DNA from 2 places in the Streptomyces sp. NPDC102270 genome. Region 2 is predicted to be linked to the other one. Evidence: riboswitches for the same ligand, from Rfam matches in the RefSeq annotation. Region 2 holds a riboswitch; the other holds the start of a gene.
What was found. Region 2 has a riboswitch for cyclic di-AMP ahead of ACIRP7_RS08470 (NlpC/P60 family protein). Riboswitches for the same ligand answer to the same signal wherever they lie in the genome.

Region 1 (6,371 bases), on a different contig from region 2:
AGCTGCACACCGAACTCGAACGCGAACTGGCCGACTTCTGCGGCTTCGAGGCCGCGCTCGTCTTCTCCTCCGGATACGCCGCGAACCTGGCCGCCGTCACCGCGCTCGCGCCGCACGGCTCGCTGATCGTCTCCGACGCGGGCAACCACGCCTCGCTCATCGACGGCTGCCGGCTGGCCCGCGGCACGACCCAGGTCGTCGCGCACGCCGACCCGGCCGCGGTCCGCAAGGCGCTCGGCACGCACGACGGCCCGGCCATCGCCGTGTCCGACACGGTCTTCTCGGTCGACGGCGACGCGGCGCCCCTGGCCGGCCTCGCCGAGGCATGCCGGGAGCACGGCGCGGGCCTGGTCGTCGACGACGCCCACGGCCTGGGTGTGCTCGGGGCCGGCGGCCGCGGCGCCCCGCAGGCGGCGGGACTCGCGGGCGCCGACGACGTGGTCGTCACGGTCACGCTGTCCAAGTCGCTCGGCAGCCAGGGCGGCGCCGTCCTCGGCCCCGCACGGGTCGTCGCACACCTGGTCAACGCGGCACGGACGTTCATCTTCGACACCGGTCTGGCCCCCGCGTCGGCGGGAGCCGCCCTCGCTGCCCTGCGGCTGCTCGGCCGTGAGCCCGAGCGGGCCGCACGCGCGCGCGAGGTGGCGACCGGACTGCACGCACGCCTGACCGCCGCGGGTCTGGAAGCGGTTCGTCCGGACGCCGCGGTGATCTCGGTGCGCGCGCCCTCCCCGGAGGAGGCCGTTCAGTGGGCGGCCGACTGCCGTGCCGCCGGGCTCTTCGTGGGCTGCTTCCGGCCCCCGTCCGTGCCCGACGGCATCTCACGGCTCAGGCTGACCGCCCGCGCGGACCTCTCCGAGGAGCAGATCGAACGCGCTGTGCGGGTGATCGGCGAAACACGACCATGAGTCGGCGTGACACGGCCGTGCTCCCGCTGGACTGACGGTCAGAACGCGGCTGTGAAGCCCGCCCAGCTCTCGGGGGAGAAGAGCAGCGCGGGTCCGTCCGGGTTCTTGGAGTCGCGTACGGCGAGCAGCCCGGCACAGGGCCCGGCCGACGGCCTCGCCGTCTCGACGCAGTTGTTCGCCCCGGTGCTGTAGCTGCTGCGCAGCCAGCGCACTTCGGGCAGTTCCGTAGTGGTTACGTTCCGAGGCAGTGCGGACATGGTGCCTCCTTACGCGCCGTCACCCATCCCGGCGAGGTAATCCAACGACTCCTCGGGCGATAGGGCGTGGGACTGAAGGGTGTTGAAGGCCTCGGTGTAGGCCTGGAGGTCTTCTTTCCGCTCGAGGTAGAGGCTACTCGTCAAGTGGTCGAGAACAACCACGTCCAGATCAGAAGTGCGCGAAAATGAGAAGATTACGAAAGGCCCGGTGATACCCACATGCGCCCCGGCAGTGAACGGCAGTACCTGCAGCCGCACTTGGGGCAGCCGTGCCGCCTCCAGGAGTCTCCTCAGCTGCCGGGCCATCACCTCGGGGCCGCCGACCTCCCGCCGTAGCACCGCCTCGTCCAGGACGGCGCTCAACTCCAGAGGCGGCTGCGCGCGAAGGATGTCCTGCCGGGCCAGCCGCACCTTGACCAGTGCGTCGAGACGTTCGTCGTCGAGGCCGTCCACCGCGGCCCGGGTCACGGCGCGGGCGTACTCGGGCGTCTGGAGCAGCCCGGGCACGACCGAGGTCTCCAGCGTGCGCATCGCGCTCGCCTGGGCCTCCAGACTGATGAAGTCCCGGTACGTCGGCGGCAGGACACCCCGGTACGCGTGCCACCAGTGGTGCCGGCCGCCGCTCTCCTCGGAGCCCGCCAATACCATCAGCAGCTCCCGCAGATTCGCGTCCCCCACGCGGTAGGCGTCGAGAAGTAACCGCACATCGGCCGGTTTCACCCCGCTGGCACCGGTCTCGATGCGGCTCACCTTCGACTGGTGCCAGCCCACGAGCCGGGCGGCCTCACCGCTGGTGAGCCCCGCACTCGCGCGCAGCGCACGCAGTTCGGCGCCCAGTTTCCGCCGGCGCACCGCGGGGCCGTGCTGCATGGCGCTACTCCTTACTCCCTACGAGCCGCCCGAATACGGTCTCGCGTGGCAGAGTTCACCGCTTCGAGCGACAGATATATGCACATCTTGGTGGATCGGCATCCGTCACAGCCGCGGTGATGGCACTCTGACGATGAACCACCAGTCCGGGACCGTACTCGAACCATCCGCACCGTGTCGGACTCCGGTCCCGTGGGAAAGGGACGACGTCGCCATGGCAGACCACCTGGAAGCATCCGTCACTCTGCCGAGCGAACCCGCCTCGGTCTCCGCGGCCCGCACCTATGTCCTGAGCACACTGGCGGAGTGGGGGCTGCCGCCCACCACGGACGCCGCCGAGACCGTCCGGCTCATCGTCTCCGAACTCACCACCAACGCCGTACAGCACACCTTCGGGCAGTCACCCACCTTCACGGTGGACATCGAGCTGGACCGTGACGAACAACTGCGCATCGGGGTCACCGACAGCCATCCCCGTTTCCCCAAGCGGCTGCCGGCCGCGGTCCAGCAGGACAACGGGCGGGGGATGGTGATCATCCGCTGGCTCGCCGCCGAGTACGGCGGCAAGCTGAGAGTCCGGCCCACCCGGGAAGGCGGCAAGACCGTCTCCATCGAACTCCCGTGGACAGTTCCGGTGCAGCCGGTCACGGCGGCGGGGCAGCAGGAGCCGTAGGAGAGCTCATACCGGCCGCGCGCGGCCGAACGCTCCCCGCAGCAGCGCCCGGAAGGCGTCCGCCGCGGGTGCCGCCTCGCCGGTCCGGTGGACGACCGAGATCGTACGGCGCAACGCGCCGGCCTCCAGCAGCCGCGTGCCCACGGGAGTGGCCGCCGTCCGAGCCACCATCTCCGGCACCACCCCGACCCCCAGCCCCGCGCTGGCCAGCGCGCCCACCAGGGCGTATCCCGGGGTCGCCACCAGCACCGACGGTGTGGTCCCGATCCGGGCCAGCACCGCCTCCACCTCCCGCCGGGCCGGATGATCCGGCGCCATGCTGATCAGCGGCTCACCGGCGAGCTCCGCCAGCGGCAGCCGCGTCGAGCCGCCCGCCAGGGCATGCCCGGGCGCTGTCACGAGGACCAGCTCCTCGGTCAGCAGCGGCTCCGCGCTCAGGGTGGCCGGGAGGGCGGGGGGCTCGCCCGGCTCATAGGCGTGCGTCAGCGCCAGGTCGATCTCACCGGCCGCCACCGCGGTGATCCCAGCCATGGGTTCGTGGAAGGCGACCGACAGCTCCACGTCCGGGTACGCCCGGCGGAACGTGCTCAGCACCGGCGGCAGCAGCTCAATGCCCGCCGTCTGGAAGGTGCCCAGCCTGAGCGTGCCGCCCGACAGGCCGGTCAGCCGGGCGAGTTCGTGCCGGGCCCGGTCCAGCTCGTCCAGCACCCGCCTGGCCCGCGCCACCAGCAACTCGCCCGCACCGGTGAGCCGCGCGCCGCGGTGATGCCGTACGAGAAGAGCGGTACCCGCCTCCCGCTCCAGCTTGGCCAGCTGCTGGGAGAGAGCGGGCGGGGTGTAGCCGAGGCGCTCGGCGGCCCGGGTGATCGAGCCCGCCTCCGCGACGGCGACCAGGGCGGCGAGCCGGACCGGATCGTACATGGCGAGGCCTGCCTAAAGGAGTGCTTAAGGGAGACCCACGTTATTCGACATACCTGCTGAAGGCTCTGGCGCGGCAGGCTGGTCCGCATGAACGGACAGATCGTGGCCTTCACCGGGATCGCCGCCGGCATGGTCACCATGCCGGGCGCCGACTTCACCGTCGTCGTACGCAACGCCCTGGTCTCCCGCCGGGCCGGGGTCGCCTGCGCACTCGGCGTCGTGGGCGGGCTCCTGGTCCACACGGCACTCGCGGTGGCCGGGGTCGCCGCGGTGCTCACGGCCGTGCCCGCGCTGTTCCGGGCGCTTCAACTGCTGGGCGGGGGTTATGTGCTGTACCTGGGTGTACGGACCCTGCTGGAGCTGCGGCGGACCCGCACGGAGACCGTCGTCGAGGCCGGTGCGGCGGTACGCCCCCTGCGCCAGGGGTTCGTCACCAACGCGCTCAACCCCAAGGTCCCCATCACCTTCCTCAGCCTGCTGCCGCAGTTCGTCCCCCAGGGGAACTCCACGCTGCCCCGGACGCTGCTGCTCGCGCTGATCGTGGTCGCTCTCGCGCTGGTGTGGTTCCCGGCGGTGGCCGTGCTCGTGGACCGGCTGGGGCGGTGGCTGCGCCGACCGCGGGCGGCCCGGGCCGTCGCGGGGGTCACCGGAGGCGCGTTGACGGTTCTCGGCGTGATGCTCCTGGCCGAGCCGCTGCTCGCGGCCTGACCATCTGGCGCTTCGCCGGCGGAGGCGTCGGGAGCGCTGTGCAGTCCTGCGCTGCGGAAGCCCGAGGGGGCGGCGGGAGGTCAGGTCGCCGCCGCCCCCTCGGGGTCACTTGACCCGGCCGTACCAGACGCTCTTCGTCCAGATCTTCTGCAGTCGCACCACGTCCCCGGTCTTCGGGGCGTGCCAGATCTTTCCCTTCCCGGCGTAGATGCCGACGTGGTACACGTTCGAACCCGAGTGGAAGAACACCAGGTCGCCGGCCTTGCGGCTGCCCACGCCGATGTGGCGGGTCTTGTTGTACTGCTGGGCCGCCGTGCGCGGGAGCTTCTTGCCCGCCTTCTTGAACGAGTACAGCGTGAGCCCTGAGCAGTCGAAGCGGCGGGGCCCTGTGGCGCCGTACTTGTACGGCGAGCCCTTCTTGGAGGCCGCTACCTTGAGTGCCTTCGTCGCAGGTGTCGCGGCCGCGGCGTCGGGCGCGAGGCCCGGGACCACGACGGAGCCGCCCACGGCGGCGATGGCGAAGGCCGAGGCCGTACCGGCCCGGACCATCAGCGACGGGACACGATTGAGCGCAGTCATGCGCAACCCTTCGTCAGCCGCCTGTGAAGGATGACCTGTCGGATTCGGGCTGGCGAAGTTGCCCGGCCGCTCACGCGGCTTCACCCCAAGGGACACTCGGCGCGGTCATGGCGTGACCGTTCCGGCGACCCGTCGTGCTTGGGTCCTCCACTCCTGCCGATCCACTTCTGTCGACCGGTCATCCGGGCGGCGGCAGGACTCGGCGTCCGCCCGGATCGCCCCGCCACTGCGGCGGGGGCTTGTCGTCAGACAGGGATCTTGGCGCACGGAAGTGCGAAAAGCCCAACGGAACCGTTGATTTGTGGTGTTACTCACCACTCACCCGTTTGGGTGAACACCCCTTCGAAGGAAGGGGTGTCGAGGGGGCCACGGGCCCCCGGACCAGCACGGAAGGGCCTCATTCCGGTACCGAACCAGGCGCGTTGTGCAACCGCGACGCTCGTAAAAAAGGAGCCGCGCCTCCTCCAATAGGGGGTACGTCGTTTGGTCCGTTTCGACTCAGCTCCGGACGCCTCGTCAACTGTCGGGCTCCGGAGGCACGGTGACCCGGGCCGTACGCCGCTCGCCGTCCAGGACCCGCAGCGCCCGCGCCAGCGTCGCGGCGTGCAGTTCGCGCTCACCCCTGCTGTGCATCAGCACGAGCGCGTCGCGCAGCTCGGTCGCCCTGCTCACCAGCGCCTGCGCTGCGCGCAGTCCGCCGTAGGTGTCCTCGCGCCGGGCCGGGTTGATCCGGCCCAGCAGGTCCACCACGTCGAGATAACGGTCGATCAGCTCGCCCTCGGCGCGCGTGAGCGCGGGCAGCGGTGGAAGGTCCGGCACCATCGACGGCTCACCTCGCTCCCGGTGCGGTGCGGGAGGGCCTACGGCTCGGGACGATCGCGTCCGCCAGGCCGTAGTCAACGGCGCCCCGCGCGTCCAGGACCTTGTCGCGCTCGATGTCCGCGCTCACCTGCTCGGGGCTGCGCCCGGTGTGCCGGACCAGCATCTCCTCCAGGCGGCCCCGCACCCGGACCAACTCGTCGGCCTGGATGGCCAGATCGCCGGCCTGCCCCTGCACCGGCTCGCTCAGCGCGGGCTGGTGGATCACCACCCGGGCGCCCGGCAGGACGGACCGCTTGCCCGGCGTGCCCGCCGCCAGCAGCACCGCCGCGGAGGAGCCGGCCTGCCCGAGGCATGTCGTCTCCACGTCACAACTGACGTACTGCATCGTGTCGTAGATCGCCGACATCGCGCCGAACGAGCCGCCGGGGGAGTTGATGTACAGCGAGATGTCCCGGTCGGGGGCCTGGTACTCGAGGTACATGAACTGCGCCATCAGATCGTTCGCCGAGGTGTCGTCGATCGGCGTCCCGAGGAAGACGATCCGCTCCTCCAGCAGCTTCGAGTACGGATCCATCGTCGTGTGCCCGTAGCTCGTGCGCTCATGGAACTCGGGCAGGACGTGACGTGCGGTGG
Region 2 (16,320 bases):
CCTCGCGCAGCCGCATCCGCAGCCGGCCGCGCTTGCGCTCCGGTTCGAACGCCACGCCCGCGATGGCCTCCAGGGGCACGGCGACCTCGCCGTACGTCTGCCGGAACAGCGGCACGGAACGGTGGAGTCCCGGTGTGATCCTGACCGTTGTGCCGTCGAAGACCCAGGTCCCGTCACGCTGGATGATCTCGGCCATGGGGAAATTCTCGCAGCCGGGTCAACACGGCGGGCCCCGCTTCACCCGCGCTGACCAGACCTGCCAAGCGAGGGCGGTGTGCTGTAGGGCACAATTCGCTGTCATCACGGGGGAGTTGTCCGGGGTTCTCCGTGGGGTGCGGGGCGCGAGGGTTTGCGGGTTGTGCGGTCGGTCGGCCATGGGGTCATCCGGGGCCGGAGAGCAAGCGTTGTGGGAAGGCAGGCGTCGGTCGTGGCGGTGCAGGAAGCGAGACAGGGCGCGACCGGGGGTGTGCCCGCGGGGGCGCACGAGGGCGGCTGCGCCTGTGGGGACTGTCCGCACGGGGCGCGCGCCGGGCATCGGCGGGCGGTGGCGGCATTCCTCCTGAAGCGCGACGAGTTCGCCGCCGGGCAGGGCCTGCCGGCGGCCGTGGCGCACTCCGCGTCGGCCTCCCGGCAGTGGGTCTCGGAGGAACTGACCCAGTCCGCGGAGGCCGTGGCCGAGCGGGGGCGGGCGGAGGGTGCCGTCTGGCTCGCGCGGCTGTGGCGTCGAACCGCGTACGCGGTGTGGGCCGCTGTCGTGGTGCTCCTCCTCGTCCAGGCTCTGACCGCCATCGGCGCGGGGTGGACCACGGCGCGTACGGCCGGGCTGGTGGCGGCGCTGGTGGTCGCGGGTTCGCTGACCGCGGCGTCCTGGTTCCACCGGTCCCGGGGCGGGGTGCTCGCGCCGGTCATCGGTGAGGACAACCGGCTGTCCACCTCGCGGGCCGTCGCGGTCGCGTGGGTGCTGTTCGTCGCCTACGCGGTGCTCGTGCTGGTGGGCCGGCTGGCCGCGGCCTCCGACACCCATGAGCGGGACAGGCTGATCTCCGGGCTCGAACTGGCCCGGGGCGCGGGGGTCGTCACCGTGCTGGCCGTGGTGTGCGGGATCGCCGTGCTGGTGCGGCGGGTGGTCGGGCTGCGGGTGCTCGGGCAGCGGCTGCAGAAGGTGCGGGCGGACCGGCCGCGCGCCGCCGACCTGCTGACGGACGACTCCGGACGGGGCGCCTTCGCCGACATCCAGTACGCCGTGATCAGCGGGGTCGCCCTGCTGTTCGCGGCGGTACGGCTGGCCCGGCGGCCGGACCAGTTGCCGGATCTGCCGTGGGGACTGGCGGTGGTGGTGCTGGTGTCCGCGGCGACGTATGTCGCCGGGAAGTACGCGGAGGGCGGGCGGCCGGTGATCCTTTCCGTGGTGCGGTCGCGGGAGGCGGGTGACCTCGACGGGCCCGTCCGTACCGGGGACGACATCGAGATCCGGGGTGCGGGATTCGTGCCGCCGGGGGCACAGGGGGCGGATCGGCTGTCCCGGATGGTGGTGCGGATCGGCCCGGTGAACGTGCATGTGCCGTTGGTGCCGGTGGCCGGGGGATTCAGCAACCCAACGGACCAGGTGCTGACCGTGCCGGTGCCGGCCGATGTGGAGCCCGGCCGGGTCGAGGTGCAGGTGGTGACGGCGGCGGGCGTGGAGACCAATCGGTATGCGATCGATGTGACCGACTGAGGGGGTCGTGTCGGCAGGGGCGCGGGAAAACCCGCCATCCATTGAGTGGCGCCGCCCCTTCGTGCGTATGGTCTGGTGAGGGGTCTCGGCACGCTGGTGAGAGGCGGCTCGAAGCGATGACTCACAGTTTCCGTACGGACACGCACGCCCCCTACTACGACGATCAACGGTCCTGGCGGGACAGCATCGGCCAGTACGCCCTGCTGCCGTTGCGGCTCTTCCTCGGTGTCACATTCATCTACGCCGGCCTGGACAAACTGACCGACAGTGCCTTCATGAAGGGCTCCGGCTCGGGCTCCGTCGGCGACATGATGCGCAGCGTCCGGGACTCCTCGGCCATCCCCGCACTGGTCGACCTGTCCTTGAAGAACCCCGTCGGCTTCGGCTACGCCATCGCCTTCGGGGAACTCGCCGTCGGTATCGGCACCCTGCTCGGCATCCTCGCCCGCCTCGCCGCACTCGGCGGTGCGCTGATCTCGCTCAGCCTGTGGCTGACCGTGAGTTGGGCCTCCGACCCCTACTACTACGGCAACGACCTCGCCTATCTGATGGCCTGGCTGCCTCTCGTCCTCGCTGGGGCCTCCGTGTTCTCCGTGGACGCAGTCTGGCAGGGTCGACGGCGGCGATCGGGTGGTTATCGGTAGCTCCGGCCGACGGAGCTGATCAGTGGTCGGTGGTCAGCGGGTGACGGGCGGCTGAGGTGTCTGGTCGGCCTCCGGTGCGGTGGTCGTACGGCGGCTGTCGCGGCGGTTGTCGTGGTGGTGGCGCACGGCACGGGTCAGCAGGCCCACTGCGCCCGCGAGGCAGAGGCCGCCGACGACCATGGGGATCACCGCGAACCACGGGGTGTCCCAGGCGCCGCCCGCGTCACCGGCGTAGGTGATGCCCGCGACGGTCAAGAAGAGGCCGGCGATCAGTTTTCCCGGCTGGAACTCATGACGCAGCACGGCTCACCTCCGCCTGGCCGATGCCCACCCGTAGGTCTATGTCGAGGGTGGCGGTGTTCTTCGCGTCCGAAACCGGTTTCAGGGTGATCTCCTTGCGCTTGCCCGGTGCCACGTCCACGTCCGCCTGGTCGTCGCCCGGCAACTGGATGTCGCCCACTCCCACGTCGATGACCGCTTTCACCGTCACGTCCGGCGGCACGATCACCACCAGCCGGCCCACTCCGACGTCGGCCTGGGTCGTCACCGTCCGGCCCTTGGTGAAATCGACGCGGGACAGGTCCAAGGTGCCTACTCCGGTGCCGAGTTCGTACTGCGCGCGGATGTTCTGTGTCGCTGCCGGTGTCCAGTTCGTGCGGACCCAGTGCGTGGTGATGTCCTTCGGGAGAGCGGCCGAGGTGGCGAGCAGGCCCGCTGTGACGATCGCCAGGAAGACCGAGCCCGCCCCGGTGCGGCCCAGGAAGGAGCTGGTCGCCATGCCCAGGCCCAGGACGATCAGCGCGCAGGACAGGCCGGTCTGCAGGCTGGTGCCCAGGGCGTGGTCCTGCCAGGTCGCCCCGGTGCCGAGGCCGCCCGCCAACAGGGCGAGCAGGAAGACCCAGCCGCCGATCCAACGGGGGCCGCGGGGCTTCGGCGGGCGGATCCGGGCCGCGTCGATGTCCTCGCGCCGGCTCCAGGAGACGCCCCGGCCGATGTTGACGGCCGCCGCGATGTCACGGTCGCGGGAGTCGCTCGGGCCCCACAGATAGCCCGTGCCACCGACGTGGGTGCCGTCCTTGACTATGGGGTCGCGCCACCAGGACGGGTAACCGGCCGGCACCGGTGGGGCCTGGGCCTCCGGCGGGGCGTCGGCGACGGCCTGGGCGGCGAGCGGGTCGGGGTCCGGGGTGCCGCGGTTGCGCGACCAGTACCCCGCGCCCGCGAGGAGCAGGGAGAGCACCACGGCGAAGGCCAGCACGCTGGTGTTGCTCAGCATGGTGAGGAACACCCCGCAGCCGACCAGGGCGAAGAGCACGCCGGTCAGGGCCTGGCCGTCCACCCGGCCGGTGAGCAGCTTGCGCACCTCGTTCTCCTCCTCGTCCTCGTACGGGACGAAGAGCCAGGCGAAGCCGTAGAAGATGAGACCTATGCCGCCGGTCGCCGACAGCACGGCGAGCGTGATCCTGAAGATCACCGGGTCCATGTCGTACTGCCGCCCGAGTCCGGCGCACACCCCGGCGAGCAGCTTGTGCCGTCGGTCCCGCCGGAAGCGCGGGGGCGCCGGGGGCGCGTCCTCGACGGGCGTGTCCTGAGGGGTGACGGTGGGCGGGGCCGGTGTGCCTCCTTCTCTCCGCGTGTCCGCCCGCCCGTGCGCGCCCGAAGCCCGGCCGGTGCCCGCGGCCGGGCCCGCGCCGGGGCCGGTGCCCGGGTCCGGGCCTCCGCCGGATCCGGCGCCCACGGCGTGCTGGTGATCTGTCATGTGTCCATGGTGACGGGCGCCGGGGCGGGACGGGAGTCGGAACGACCCTGGTCGGACCCTGATATCGGCCCTGAGAGGGGGGAGGGAGGTGTTCGCAAGACGCGCCGTTCGAAGATCAGGGGAGTCTCGGGGGACAACCCTGATGCCCCCGCACTGCGGCCGTGTGACCATCGATGGCATGCCGGAAGCCGCAGCAGCGCCCCTCGTCGAACCGCGGCCGCCGCGCAAGCTCTACCGCAGCAGTGACGGACGCTGGCTGGGTGGTGTGGCGCGGGGGCTCGCCGGGCACCTCGGGCTGCCCGTGATCTGGGTGCGGCTCGTCTTCGTCGGCCTGTTCATGGCAGACGGGCTCGGCGCGTTGCTGTATGCCGCGTTCTGGTTCTTCGTGCCGCTCGGCATCGGCGGGGTCGGCGGCCAGAAGCCCCCGTCCCTGGTCACCACCGAGACCTCGCCGGACGGCCGCCGCAGACTGGTCGCCCGCCGCCCGGACAAGGGCCAGATCGTGGCCCTGCTGCTCATGGTCGTCGTGGCCATGGTCTTCGTCGGCAATGTCAAGGTGGGCAATGGCGCCAAGGCCTACCTCTGGCCGGCCGTTCTGGTCGGCGCGGGCGTCGCCCTCGTCTGGCGCCAGGCGGACAACGCCCGCCGGGCCCGCTGGATGGAGGTGGGCCGCCGTCGGCGCACCCTGACGCTGCTGCGTGCCGCGGGCGGAGTCCTCCTCGTCACCGCGGGCGTCTCCGGGGTCTTCGTCCTCCAGGGCTCCACCGCCCACCTCGGCTCCGTCCTCCAGGCGGCCCTCGCCGTCCTCGTCGGGATAACGCTCCTCGCCGGGCCGTATCTCGTCCGCATGACCCAGGACCTCTCCGAGGAGCGCCTCATGCGCATCCGTGCCCAGGAGCGCGCGGAGGTCGCGGCCCACGTCCACGACTCGGTGCTGCACACCCTGACCCTGATCCAGCGCAACGCGGAGAACGCGAGCGAGGTGCGCCGCCTGGCCCGCGCCCAGGAGCGCGACCTGCGCACCTGGCTCTACAAACCCGAGGGCACCGGCAAGGACGAGGCCGACGAACCCACCGACCTCGGCGACGCCGTGCGGCGCAACGCGGCCGAGGTCGAGGACAAGCACGGCGTCCCCATAGAGGTCGTGGTCGTCGGCGACTGCCCGCTCGACGAGAGAACCGGCGCACAGATGCAGGCCGCGCGTGAGGCGATGGTCAACGCCGCCAAGTACGGTGGCGAGGGTGGCGCCGTACAGGTCTACGCCGAAGTCGAGGGCAGGACGGTCTTCGTGTCCGTCCGGGACCGCGGCCCCGGCTTCGACCTCGACTCGATACCCGCCGACCGGATGGGTGTCAGAGAATCGATCATCGGCCGCATGGAGCGCCATGGCGGCACGGCCCGGCTGCGCGCGGTGCCGGGCGGCGGCACGGAGGTCGAGCTGGAGATGGAGAGGGCGGAGAAGACGTCATGAGCGACGAGGCGAATGGCACGACGGAGGTCACCGGGGGCGCGGCCGAGCGCCGGGTGCGCGTGGTCCTCGTCGACGACCACCGCATGTTCCGTACGGGCGTCCAGGCCGAGATCGGCCGGACCGAGGAGACCGGCGTCGAGGTCGTCGGGGAGGCCGCCGACGTCGACCAGGCCGTCACCGTCATCACCGCGACCCGTCCCGAGGTCGTTCTCCTCGACGTCCATCTCCCGGGCGGCGGAGGAGTCGAAGTGCTGCGCCGGTGCGCCCCGTTGATGGCCGACGCCGAGCAGCCCGTCCGCTTCCTCGCCCTGTCCGTCTCGGACGCGGCCGAGGACGTGATCGGAGTGATCCGGGGCGGTGCGCGCGGCTATGTGACGAAGACGATCACCGGCACGGACCTCGTCAACTCCGTCTTCCGCGTCCAGGAGGGCGACGCCGTCTTCTCGCCGCGCCTGGCCGGCTTCGTCCTGGACGCCTTCGCCTCCACCGACGCCCCGCCGGTCGACGAGGACCTCGACCGCCTCACCCAGCGCGAGCGGGAGGTGCTGAGGCTCATCGCGCGCGGTTACGCCTACAAGGAGATCGCCAAGCAGCTGTTCATCTCGGTGAAGACGGTCGAGTCCCATGTCTCCGCGGTCCTGCGCAAGCTCCAGCTCTCCAACCGCCACGAGCTGACCCGGTGGGCGACGGCCCGGCGGCTCGTCTGACACTCACACCACCCGCGTCGCGCCCGCGAACGGCATCTGGTCGATGGGCGCCACTCGCACCGGTGCCGACGGGTTCGGAGCGTGGATCATCTGCCCGTTGCCGACGTACATGCCGACGTGGCTGATGCCCGAGTAGAAGAACACCAGGTCGCCAGGGAGGAGTTCGGAGCGGGCGACGCGTCTGCCCGCGTCGATCTGGGCGTAGGTCGTGCGGGGCAGGGAGATGCCCGCCGAGCGGTAGGCGGCCTGGATGAGCCCCGAGCAGTCGAAGGCGTCCGGACCGGTGGCACCCCAGACATAGGGGCTGCCGAGCTTGGCGTAGGCGTAGGAAACGGCCGCTGCGGCGCGGGAGTTGGGGGCCGCCGTAGTGGCAGCGCCGGGGGACGTCAGTTCCTCGCGTGCACCCGTGGTGGCCCGTGAGGCGCGATCCCCGTCGGCGCCGAGCACCGCCCGTTCCTCGGCCGACAGCTGGGACATCAGGCGACGGGCCGCGCCCAGTTTGCCGGTGATCGTCTTCTTGTGGCGCTTCAGCTCCGCCTGGCGCGACTTCAGGGAGGCCAGCTCGATGTGCGCGGCCCCGCGCAGCTGTTCGATCTCCCGCAGCTGCCGGCGTACGTTCGCCACGGAGGTGGCCTGGCGGTTGCCGGCTCGTTCGGCGAACTCGGCGCTGTCCAGGTACCGGTCGGGGTCGTCGGTGAGCGCGAGCTGCATCGCGGGGTCGAGGCCGCCGCCGCGGTACTGCGCCGCGGCCATCGAACCCAGCGCGTCCCGCTCCTCGTTGAGCTGTTCCGTCCTGCGGGCCGCCTGGTCCCGCAGGCTGTCCAGCCGGGTCTCGGCCGCCTTGGCCTTCTCCTTCGCGCCGTTGTACTTCTCGGTGGCCGACTCGGCCTCCTGGTACAGCTGGTCCACCTTCGCCTTGACCTGCGCCGGTGTGAGCTGCGGCTCGGCGTGTCCGATCCCGTCGAAGCCCGTCGCGGTCGCCGCCCCCGCGAGGGCGATGGTCGCTGCCGTACGGACCGTATGGCCGCCGGCCGAGCGGCTGCGGGGCTTGCGGTGCGCTGCCACGTGGACTGCACGTCCTTTCCTGCGATCGCCCGCCCCGGGGCTCCGGGACGTACGAACGCCAGGGATGAGCGGCCGTACGACCCGCCCGGGGCGGTGTGCGCGTCCGGCGACGGCCCGCACAGGGGGAGCAGGCCGCCGCCGGACCTTCTCGGCGGTGGTGGCCGACTGCCGCCCCTGGCCCGGGCGGCGGTGGGGAGCCGGTCACCTGAGGGAGGACGCTAAACCTGAGCGTGTCCGGGAGGTAACGCGTTGTGCGGAACTGCCGCCAGGGGACCGCCGGGTGACCGAAGGTGACCGTGATGCCGGGGTGGCGCCGTCGACTTCGCGCGGTGCGCTGACCGAAGTAGGGATTCCGGAGCGCACGGCAGGCGTGGAGTGCTAAAGGCCGCATATATGCGAGATCCGTTCACAGGGCCCGGTGCGCGTGCCCCTCGGGCTCCGGCATAGGCTCCGGCCTCATGGACGTACTCATCCATCTCTTCGTCGGCCTGCACATCATCGGCATCGCCGCGCTGCTCGGCGGCTTCCTCACCCAGATGAAGGCGATGGGCCAGGGCGCCGCCCGGTTCGTCCCCGCGATGCTGCACGGCGCCGCGACGATGCTGGTCACCGGGATGATCCTGGTCGGCCTCAACCAGGCCGACGACCAGCACGTCAACAACATCAAGATCGGCGTGAAGCTGGCCCTGCTGATCGTGATCCTCGGCCTCGTCTATGTGAAACGGGACGACGAGAAGGTGGACAAGGGCCTGTTCGGCCTGGTCGGCGCGCTGACCTCGGCCAACATCTTCATCGCGGTGCTGTGGACCTGACCGCGGTACGGGCGGAGCCGACCGCACCGCCCCGACGGCCTCAGGCGGGGCGCACCACGCTGTGGATCCCCGACTCACCGTCGTAGTAGATCGACTCCTCGCGGACGTACGCGCCCGGCTTGGGGGCGTGGATCATCATGCCGTTGCCGATGTAGAGACCGACGTGGCTGATGTCGTCGTAGAAGAAGACCAGGTCACCGGGTTGGGCGTCGGCCAGGGAGACCGTGGTGCCGGCACCGACCTGGTCGTAGGTGACGCGGGGGAGGTCGACGCCGGCGGCCTTCCAGGCGGCCTGGGTGAGCCCTGAGCAGTCGTAGGAGTCGGGGCCGGTGGCGCCCCAGACGTACGGCTTGCCGATCTGCGCGCGGGCGAAGGCGAGGGCCTTGGCGGCCCTGGTGGCGTACGAGGAGTCGGCCGCCGTCGACGTGCTCACCTGCGGGCCGGTGGCCTTCTGGGCGGTCTCCTGGGCGGCCTTCTCCGCCGCCTCCTGCTGCCGCGCCAGCTCCGCCGCCCTGCGGGCCGCCTCCTGCTGCTCGCGCTTCTCGATCGCCGCGAGACGCGCCTTCTCCTGGGCGGTCAGTTCCGACAAAAGCTCGCGCGCGTCGGCGAGCTTCTTCTGGACGGTCGCCTTGGCGGTCCTCAGGTTGCTCTGCGTGTCGGTGAGCGCCTGAAGGCTCTGGGAGGCCTCCTGGCGCTTCTTCATCGCCGCGGACTGCTCGGAGACGTAATCGTCGACCGCGCCCTTCTGGCGGCTCGTCAAGCGGCCCATCAGCTGCGTCTGGTCGAAGTAGTCCTGCGGGGTGTCGGCGAGCAGGAAGGTCGCCGTGTCGGGCGCGGCGGCACCGGTGCGGTACTGGGCCGCGGCGAAGGAACCGAGTTCCTCCCGTGCCTCGTTGAGCTTCTGGGTGCGCTGGGCGACGTCCTCCAGGAGCGTCTCGACCTGCTTGCGCTGCTTGGCCGTTTTCTCCTTGGCCGCGTTGTAGGTGTCGGTCGCCGACTCGGCCTGGCGGTAGAGGTCGTCGACCTTCTTCTCGACCTCTTCGAGACTCGGCTTGTCATCGGCCGGCGCGGCGTTCGCCGACTGGGACAGCAGGGCCACGGAGGTGAGGGCGGCCGTCGCGAAGGCCGGGGTCCGTATGCCTGCTGCGCGCGTACCGACGGGACGCGACTTGCGGTGCGACGCCAAGGGAGGCGACTCCTTCCGTGCTCCGCCTACCGGGTTAGCTGTCGGGTTCGGGCGGGAAGGGTTGCCCTACGGCGCTCCCGTGGGCGGGAGTCGGCCGATTCACCCCGGGTTCGGTGGGTCCCCGGCTCCGGGCGCGCGGCGGCGCCTGCGGACTCGGCGGAGGCCGTGCGGCCCGGCGACGTTCGCCGGAGGGGGTCGTACGGCCTGCCCGGAACGGTAGCCAACGGGTGTGGCCCATGTGAAGGTTGCTGGTCGATATGCCCGATACATTTTCGTGACCTTCGTCGCGGGCGTCGCTCCATGGCGGGGATTCGGGGTGATCTGTCGTGGTGAGGGGGTGTTCGCCGTTCCTGGCGCTCCGGGCACGGCACGTCGGTCCGGGGCCCGTCACGGACCGTGACGGCAGGGTGGATGTTCTCAGGGCGGCGGCGGGCTGTCAGTGGGGCACCCTAGACTCGGAGAGCGATGAGCAGCCTCTTTGACGACAGCTTCCTGGCGGACCTCCAGGCCCCTCGCGGGCATGCGGAGGAGCCCCCGCCGCCGCCCGAGGACGACCACGTGCCGGAACCCGTTCCGGACGACCTGTTCGGTGGGAAGTTCGACGTGCCCCCGGACCGGGACGCCTACTACCGCGACGGCGCCCCGCGCCCGGTGGTGGACCCGGCCGCGCTCCTGGAGGGGCTGAACGAGAACCAGCGCGCGGCCGTCGTGCACTCCGGCACCCCGCTGCTCATCGTGGCCGGCGCCGGTTCCGGCAAGACCCGGGTGCTCACCCACCGCATCGCCCACCTCCTCGGCGAGCGCAATGTCCACCCGGGCCAGATCCTCGCGATCACCTTCACCAACAAGGCCGCGGGCGAGATGAAGGAGCGCGTCGAGCAGCTCGTGGGCCCGCGCGCGAACGCGATGTGGGTCATGACCTTCCACAGCGCGTGCGTGCGGATCCTGCGGAGGGAGTCGAAGAAGCTCGGGTTCACCTCTTCCTTCTCGATCTACGACGCCGCCGACTCCAAGCGGCTCATGGCCCTGGTCTGCCGCGATCTGGACCTCGACCCCAAGCGCTACCCCCCGAAGTCCTTCAGCGCCAAGATCAGCAACCTGAAGAACGAGCTGATCGACGAGGAGGACTTCGCCGCCCAGGCCACCGACGGCTTCGAGAAGACCCTCGCCCAGGCCTACGCCATGTACCAGTCGCGCCTCCGCGAGGCGAACGCCCTCGACTTCGACGACCTGATCATGACGACGGTCAACCTGCTCCGGGCGTTCCCCGACGTCTCCGAGCACTACCGCCGCCGCTTCCGGCACGTCCTCGTCGACGAGTACCAGGACACCAACCACGCGCAGTACGCGCTGGTCAGGGAGCTGGTCGGGACCTCCGAGCACCCGGTGGACGTGCCGCCGAGCGAGCACGACCTGCCGCCCGCCGAGCTCTGTGTCGTCGGTGACGCCGACCAGTCGATCTACGCCTTCCGCGGCGCGACCATCCGCAACATCCTCCAGTTCGAGGAGGACTACCCGGACGCGACGACGATCCTCCTGGAGCAGAACTACCGCTCCACCCAGACGATCCTCACCGCCGCCAACGCCGTCATCGAGCGCAACGAGTCGCGCCGCCCCAAGAACCTGTGGACCAACGCGGGCGCGGGCGCGCGCATCACCGGCTATGTCGCCGACACCGAGCACGACGAGGCGCAGTTCGTCGCCGACGAGATAGACCGCCTCACGGACGCGGGTGACGCGAAGGCCGGCGATGTCGCCGTCTTCTACCGCACCAACGCGCAGTCCCGTGTCTTCGAAGAGGTCTTCATCCGCGTCGGCCTGCCCTACAAGGTCGTCGGCGGCGTCCGCTTCTACGAGCGCAAGGAGGTCCGGGACGTCCTGGCCTACCTGCGCGTTCTCGCCAACCCGGAGGACTCCGTGCCGCTGCGCCGGATCCTCAACGTCCCCAAGCGCGGCATCGGCGACCGGGCCGAGGCGATGATCGACGCCCTGTCCCAGCGCGAGAAGATCAGCTTCCCGCAGGCACTCAAGCGCGTCGACGAGGCGTACGGCATGGCCGCGCGCTCGACCAACGCCGTGAAGCGGTTCAACGTGCTGATGGAGGAGCTCCGTACGATCGTCGAGTCCGGCGCGGGCCCGGCGACCGTCCTGGAAGCCGTCCTCGAACGCACCGGCTATCTCGCCGAGTTGCAGGCCTCCACCGACCCGCAGGACGAGACCCGCATCGAGAACCTCCAGGAACTCGCCGCCGTGGCCCTGGAGTTCGAGCAGGAGTCCGGCGAGGGCGAGGAGACCGGCTCGCTCTCCGACTTCCTGGAGCGGGTCGCGCTCGTCGCCGACTCCGACCAGATCCCCGACGAGGACGAGGACGGCTCCGGCGTCATCACCCTGATGACCCTGCACACCGCCAAGGGCCTGGAGTTCCCGGTCGTCTTCCTCACCGGCATGGAGGACGGCGTCTTCCCGCACATGCGCGCCCTCGGCCAGACGAAGGAACTGGAGGAGGAGCGGCGCCTGGCCTACGTCGGCATCACGCGCGCGCGTGAGCGGCTGTACCTGACCCGGTCCTCCCTGCGCAGCGCGTGGGGGCAGCCGTCGTACAACCCGCCCTCCCGCTTCCTGGAGGAGATCCCGGCGCAGCACGTGGACTGGAAGCGCACGGGGGCGGCCGGCGCTCCTGCGGGGCCGGTCTCGGGGGTCGCCGCCTCGCTGTCGTCGTCCCGTTCCCGCTCCTCGGCGTCGGGCGCGTCCGGCTTCGCGACGCGCAGGACCTCGGAGAAGCCGGTGGTGTCCCTGGCAGTCGGCGACCGTGTCACCCACGACCAGTTCGGTCTGGGCACGGTGGTCGGGGTGAAGGGCACGGGCGCGAACGCCGAGGCGACGATCGACTTCGGGGAGGCCAAGCCGAAGCGGCTGCTGCTGCGGTACGCGCCGGTGGAGAAGCTGTAGCTCCGCAAAGGGGCGGGCTGGGTCCGAGAGGTTACGTCGGGTCCAGCCCGTGGCTGCGCAGCCACGGCAGGGGGTCTATGGCCGAACCGCCTGCGGGGTGCACCTCGAAGTGCAGGTGGGGTCCGGTCGAGTTGCCGGAGTTGCCGGAGTAGGCGATCGGGTCGCCGGCTTTGACCGTCGTACCGGAGGCGACGCGGTAGCTCGAGAGGTGGCAGTACCACGTCTCGGTGCCGTCCTTCGCCGTCACGACCATCATGTTGCCGTACGCGCTGTTCCACTGCGTCCGGACGGTGCCGTCGGTCGCGGCCAGCACCGTCGTGCCGTACGACACCGGGAAGTCGATGCCGGTGTGGACGGACATCCAGTTGACGCCGGCCTGGCCGAAGTAGGCGCTGAGCCCCCGCTGCGCGACCGGAAGCGCGAACTTCGGGCGCAGCCGCTCCTTGCGGGCCGCCTCCTCCGCAGCTTTCCTCTTCTCGGCCAGTTGCTGGGTCTTGAGGTCGATGCGTTCCTGTGTGCGGCTGGCCCGGTCGGCGAAGTCGTCGGCACCGGCCCTGAGGCTCTCGAGCTGGGTGTCCAGCTTGTTGTTCGCGATGGCCGGCTTGACGGCGCTCGTGTCCGCGAGGGTCGTCGAGGTGTCTTTGTCGTCGCCGGTCAGCGTGCCGACCGAGGCGGCGGCGATCCCGGCGACCCCCATGACACACGCCGAGGGGACGGCGATCGTCAGCAGCGCGGAGCGCTTGGCGGGCATACGGCGGCGGGAGCGGCCCGCGTTGCGCGCGGCGACGCGGGAGCCGGGGGCGGGCGCCGCGGCTCGGGGGGCCTCTTCCTGGTCGTCCAGGAGCGGGGCGTCGGCGTCGAGGACGGCGGGCATCTCGCCGGTGTCGGTGGTGGCCGTGTCCGTAGTGGCGTTCGACTCGCCGTCGTGCAAGGTGTGTTCGGCGTAGGCGTCGCCGTAAGGGTTCGCCTCGCCGTACGCGTGGGTCTCGTCGTACCCGGCCTGCTCGAAGGTGGCGGTCGGCTGCGGGTCGGCCGCCGTGCCGTCGGAGTTCCACTGCGTGGCGTCGTACGTCCCGGTGTCGAAGGCCTGCGTGCCCCATTCCCAGTGCTGGGTCTGGTCGGCCGGGCCCGCGGACTGGTCGGGCTGGTGCCAGGAACTGGCGTCCCACTGTCCGCTGTGATCGACGCTGCGGGCCTGCGGCGGGATCGCGGCGAGCTGCTGCTGGTCGGCGCCCCACTGCGTGGCGTCGTACGCGCCGGTGTCGTAGGCGGCGTGGTGCTGGGCCGCGTACATGTCGTAGTTCAGGGTCTGGTGACCGCCGGTGTTCCACGTCGAGGAGTCGTACGAACCGGTGGTGTCGGCCGGCATGTTGCCGAAGAGCGGGTCGGTCTCGAAGGTGCCGGTGGCGTGGGCGCCGGTCGTGCCCAGGGCGTCGAAACCAGTGGCGTCATAGCCGCCGTACGTGGTGAAGTCGCCGTACTGGGCCTCCTGGGTGCCGTACGACGAGTCGGCGTCGGAGGCCGGAGCCGGGGTGGTCATGGTCCCCGACGGGTGACGGTCGTTCACCAACTTCTCTTTCGCCTCGACAACAGGGGCTGCCAGAGCAGTGCGGTGACTGTACCCGGCGGTATGCGGGCGCGACAATCTTCAACTGGTTTTGGGCGCGCAGGAAACGGGCATTCGGACGTGTTTCGGGGGAGCGCGGGCTGGACTTTGGCTCTGTGTTCGAAGAGTGTTCGATGTTGGTCCGTGGTCAGTCGGCTGTCGGAGCGCTGTCGGAGGCCTGTGTGACGCGCTGGCGGCGGACTGGGTGAGGAGCGGTCGGCGGACTGGGTGAGGAGCAGTTGGCGGCTGGTGTCCGGTGGCCGATACGACCGTTACGCCACGGTCAGTCCGCCCGCGCGGCCGGCCGTCTCCTCCCCGGCTCGCGCGGTGTCGAGCACCTGCCGTATGCCGTTCGCGACGGCGGGATGCACGGGCAGGGCGAGATGCCCGATCCCGCTCACCCGGACGTTCTCCACCATCAGGTCCTCATGGTCGATGCAGGCGGTCTCCAGCGGATCCATCAGGTGGTCGAGGTCGCTCCAGAAGCTGACGAAGTGCGTACGGCAGCCCGGGGCCGGCTCAGTGAGCTCCTCGAGCAACTCCGAGCCGGGGCGCATCTGGCGCACGATGGGGTGCGCGTTCGCCAGTGGCGCCACCCGGGTGCCCGAGTGCGGGGTGCCGAGCGTCACCAGCGTGCGGACCCGGGTGTCGCCGCCGAGACGCTGCACGTAGTACCGCGCGATCAGGCCGCCGAGGCTGTGCCCGACGACGTCGACCCGCTCGCTGCCCGTGCGCTCGCAGATCCCCTCTATGTGCCGGCCGAGGAGCTCAGCCGCGGCGCGGATGTCGCAGGTCAGCGGGGAGTAGTTGAGCGACTCGACCTGCTGCCTGCCGTGCTGGGCGAGGCTGCGGCGCAGGAGCACGAAGACCGAACGGTTGTCGATGAAGCCGTGCAGCAGGACGACCGGGGGCTTGGCCTCCGTCGGCAGCTGTGCGGCGCCGTCCTCCGGGAGCGGGGGCAGGGGGGAACGGCGCTCCTGGACGATGCCGGACGGATACAGGAGGAGATGTCCCGCGAGGATCGCGATCTCGAGCGTGGTCGCCTTCAGGAGGGCCAGGGAGAGTCCCGCCAGCCTGCCGGGAAGCAGACGCTGGCAGAGCGGGAGAAAGGGCAGCAGCGCCTTGGTGACCTTCATGGCCGACCTCCTGTCGGCACACGGGAGGACAGCTCCGTCCCCCGTGTGCGCTCGTGGGGAGTCGCGGCGAAGGTCGCCGGCGCCGACATGGCGCGAGTGGGGCGCGGAGGGTGGGTACGGCGGTCGGCGCTCGGTTCCGGGGCCACCGGGCGGGCCGGCGGCGCTGACAGAACCGGTGGTGCGGGCGATGCCGACGGTGCCGGTGCGGTTTCCGGTCGTATCGGTGGTGCCGATGCTGCTGACGGTGCTGGTGGTGCGCCGGTGACGTGACGAGCCGCCCTGTCGGTGTGGCGACGAGGCTCCCCGCTGTCGTGCCTTACCTGTCCTACGTGCCCTTCGTGCCGTCGCCGGCGCGCCGCGCCCCCGTGGCGCGCGGCCTGCGGCGCGGCGGTGCGGCGACCTCGTTGCGGCTCCCGAACGTGTCCCACCATATGATTTCCCCCTCGGTGCCCACTGCGAAACAGCATGGTGCGAGATGGCGGCGATAACGTTCGTTCACATTCCCGGTCTGTGCGGTACTAGTCGGCAGGAATGGACGCAGTCGCTTCATGGAGGCAGTGATGGGTGTGACAGCCGGTCCGATCCGCGTAGTGGTGGCCAAGCCGGGCCTCGACGGTCATGATCGCGGAGCCAAGGTGATCGCGAGGGCGCTGCGCGACGCGGGCATGGAGGTCATCTACACCGGCCTCCACCAGACTCCCGAGCAGATCGTCGACACGGCGATCCAGGAGGACGCCGACGCGATCGGTCTCTCCATCCTCTCCGGCGCCCACAACACGTTGTTCGCCGCGGTGATCGACCTGCTCAGGGAGCGGGATGCCGCGGACATCCTGGTGTTCGGCGGCGGGATCATCCCGGACGGGGACATCCCTGCGCTGAAGGAGAAGGGGGTCGCGGAGATCTTCACGCCGGGGGCGACGACCCAGTCGATCGTGGACTGGGTGCGGGCGAATGTGCGGCAGCCGACGGGGGCGTAGGGGGCGCGTGCAGGGGTTGGATGCCGGGTGCGGGCCGGTGGGGGCCGGTCGCGCAGTTCCCCGCGCCCCTCAGCGGGTGCCGTCACGCGTGCCCGGCCGTACCCCGGCCTGGGCGCCGGGCTGTAACGGCGGCGGCTCCGCGGCGGGACGTGGTCGGCCGCGAGAACCTGCAGCCCCGACGAACCGGCAGCCGGGACGAACCGGCAGCCGGGACGAACCGGCAGCCGGGACGAACCCGCAGCCGCCCGGGCGGCATGATGTGGCGCCCGGCACCGGTTAGGACGAACTTGC

Region 1: it holds a riboswitch for cyclic di-AMP, as region 2 does, so the genes downstream of both, ACIRP7_RS41180 (C40 family peptidase) here and ACIRP7_RS08470 (NlpC/P60 family protein) in region 2, are expected to answer to the same signal.

What each region holds. Positions count from the first base shown of each region.
Region 1 covers NZ_JBIWLX010000029.1:596-6,966, forward strand. The annotation lists gene ACIRP7_RS41150 (8-amino-7-oxononanoate synthase) at 1-908, shown strand, start outside; gene ACIRP7_RS41155 (DUF397 domain-containing protein) at 947-1,165, opposite strand; gene ACIRP7_RS41160 (helix-turn-helix domain-containing protein) at 1,175-2,035, opposite strand; gene ACIRP7_RS41165 (ATP-binding protein) at 2,250-2,708, shown strand; gene ACIRP7_RS41170 (LysR family transcriptional regulator) at 2,715-3,629, opposite strand; gene ACIRP7_RS41175 (LysE family translocator) at 3,717-4,337, shown strand; gene ACIRP7_RS41180 (C40 family peptidase) at 4,443-4,916, opposite strand; cyclic di-AMP (ydaO/yuaA leader) riboswitch at 4,920-5,131, opposite strand; gene ACIRP7_RS41185 (hypothetical protein) at 5,433-5,738, opposite strand; gene ACIRP7_RS41190 (ATP-dependent Clp protease proteolytic subunit) at 5,746-6,371, opposite strand, start outside.
Region 2 covers NZ_JBIWLX010000004.1:144,451-160,770, reverse strand. The annotation lists gene ACIRP7_RS08515 (DUF4429 domain-containing protein) at 1-196, opposite strand, end outside; gene ACIRP7_RS08510 (hypothetical protein) at 428-1,717, shown strand; gene ACIRP7_RS08505 (DoxX family protein) at 1,834-2,361, shown strand; gene ACIRP7_RS08500 (hypothetical protein) at 2,395-2,664, opposite strand; gene ACIRP7_RS08495 (PspC domain-containing protein) at 2,651-4,120, opposite strand; gene ACIRP7_RS08490 (PspC domain-containing protein) at 4,263-5,591, shown strand; gene ACIRP7_RS08485 (response regulator transcription factor) at 5,588-6,298, shown strand; gene ACIRP7_RS08480 (NlpC/P60 family protein) at 6,302-7,363, opposite strand; gene ACIRP7_RS08475 (hypothetical protein) at 7,822-8,175, shown strand; gene ACIRP7_RS08470 (NlpC/P60 family protein) at 8,216-9,361, opposite strand; cyclic di-AMP (ydaO/yuaA leader) riboswitch at 9,370-9,515, opposite strand; gene pcrA (DNA helicase PcrA) at 9,827-12,310, shown strand; gene ACIRP7_RS08460 (M23 family metallopeptidase) at 12,342-13,877, opposite strand; gene ACIRP7_RS08455 (lipase family alpha/beta hydrolase) at 14,189-15,052, opposite strand; gene ACIRP7_RS08450 (cobalamin B12-binding domain-containing protein) at 15,613-16,029, shown strand.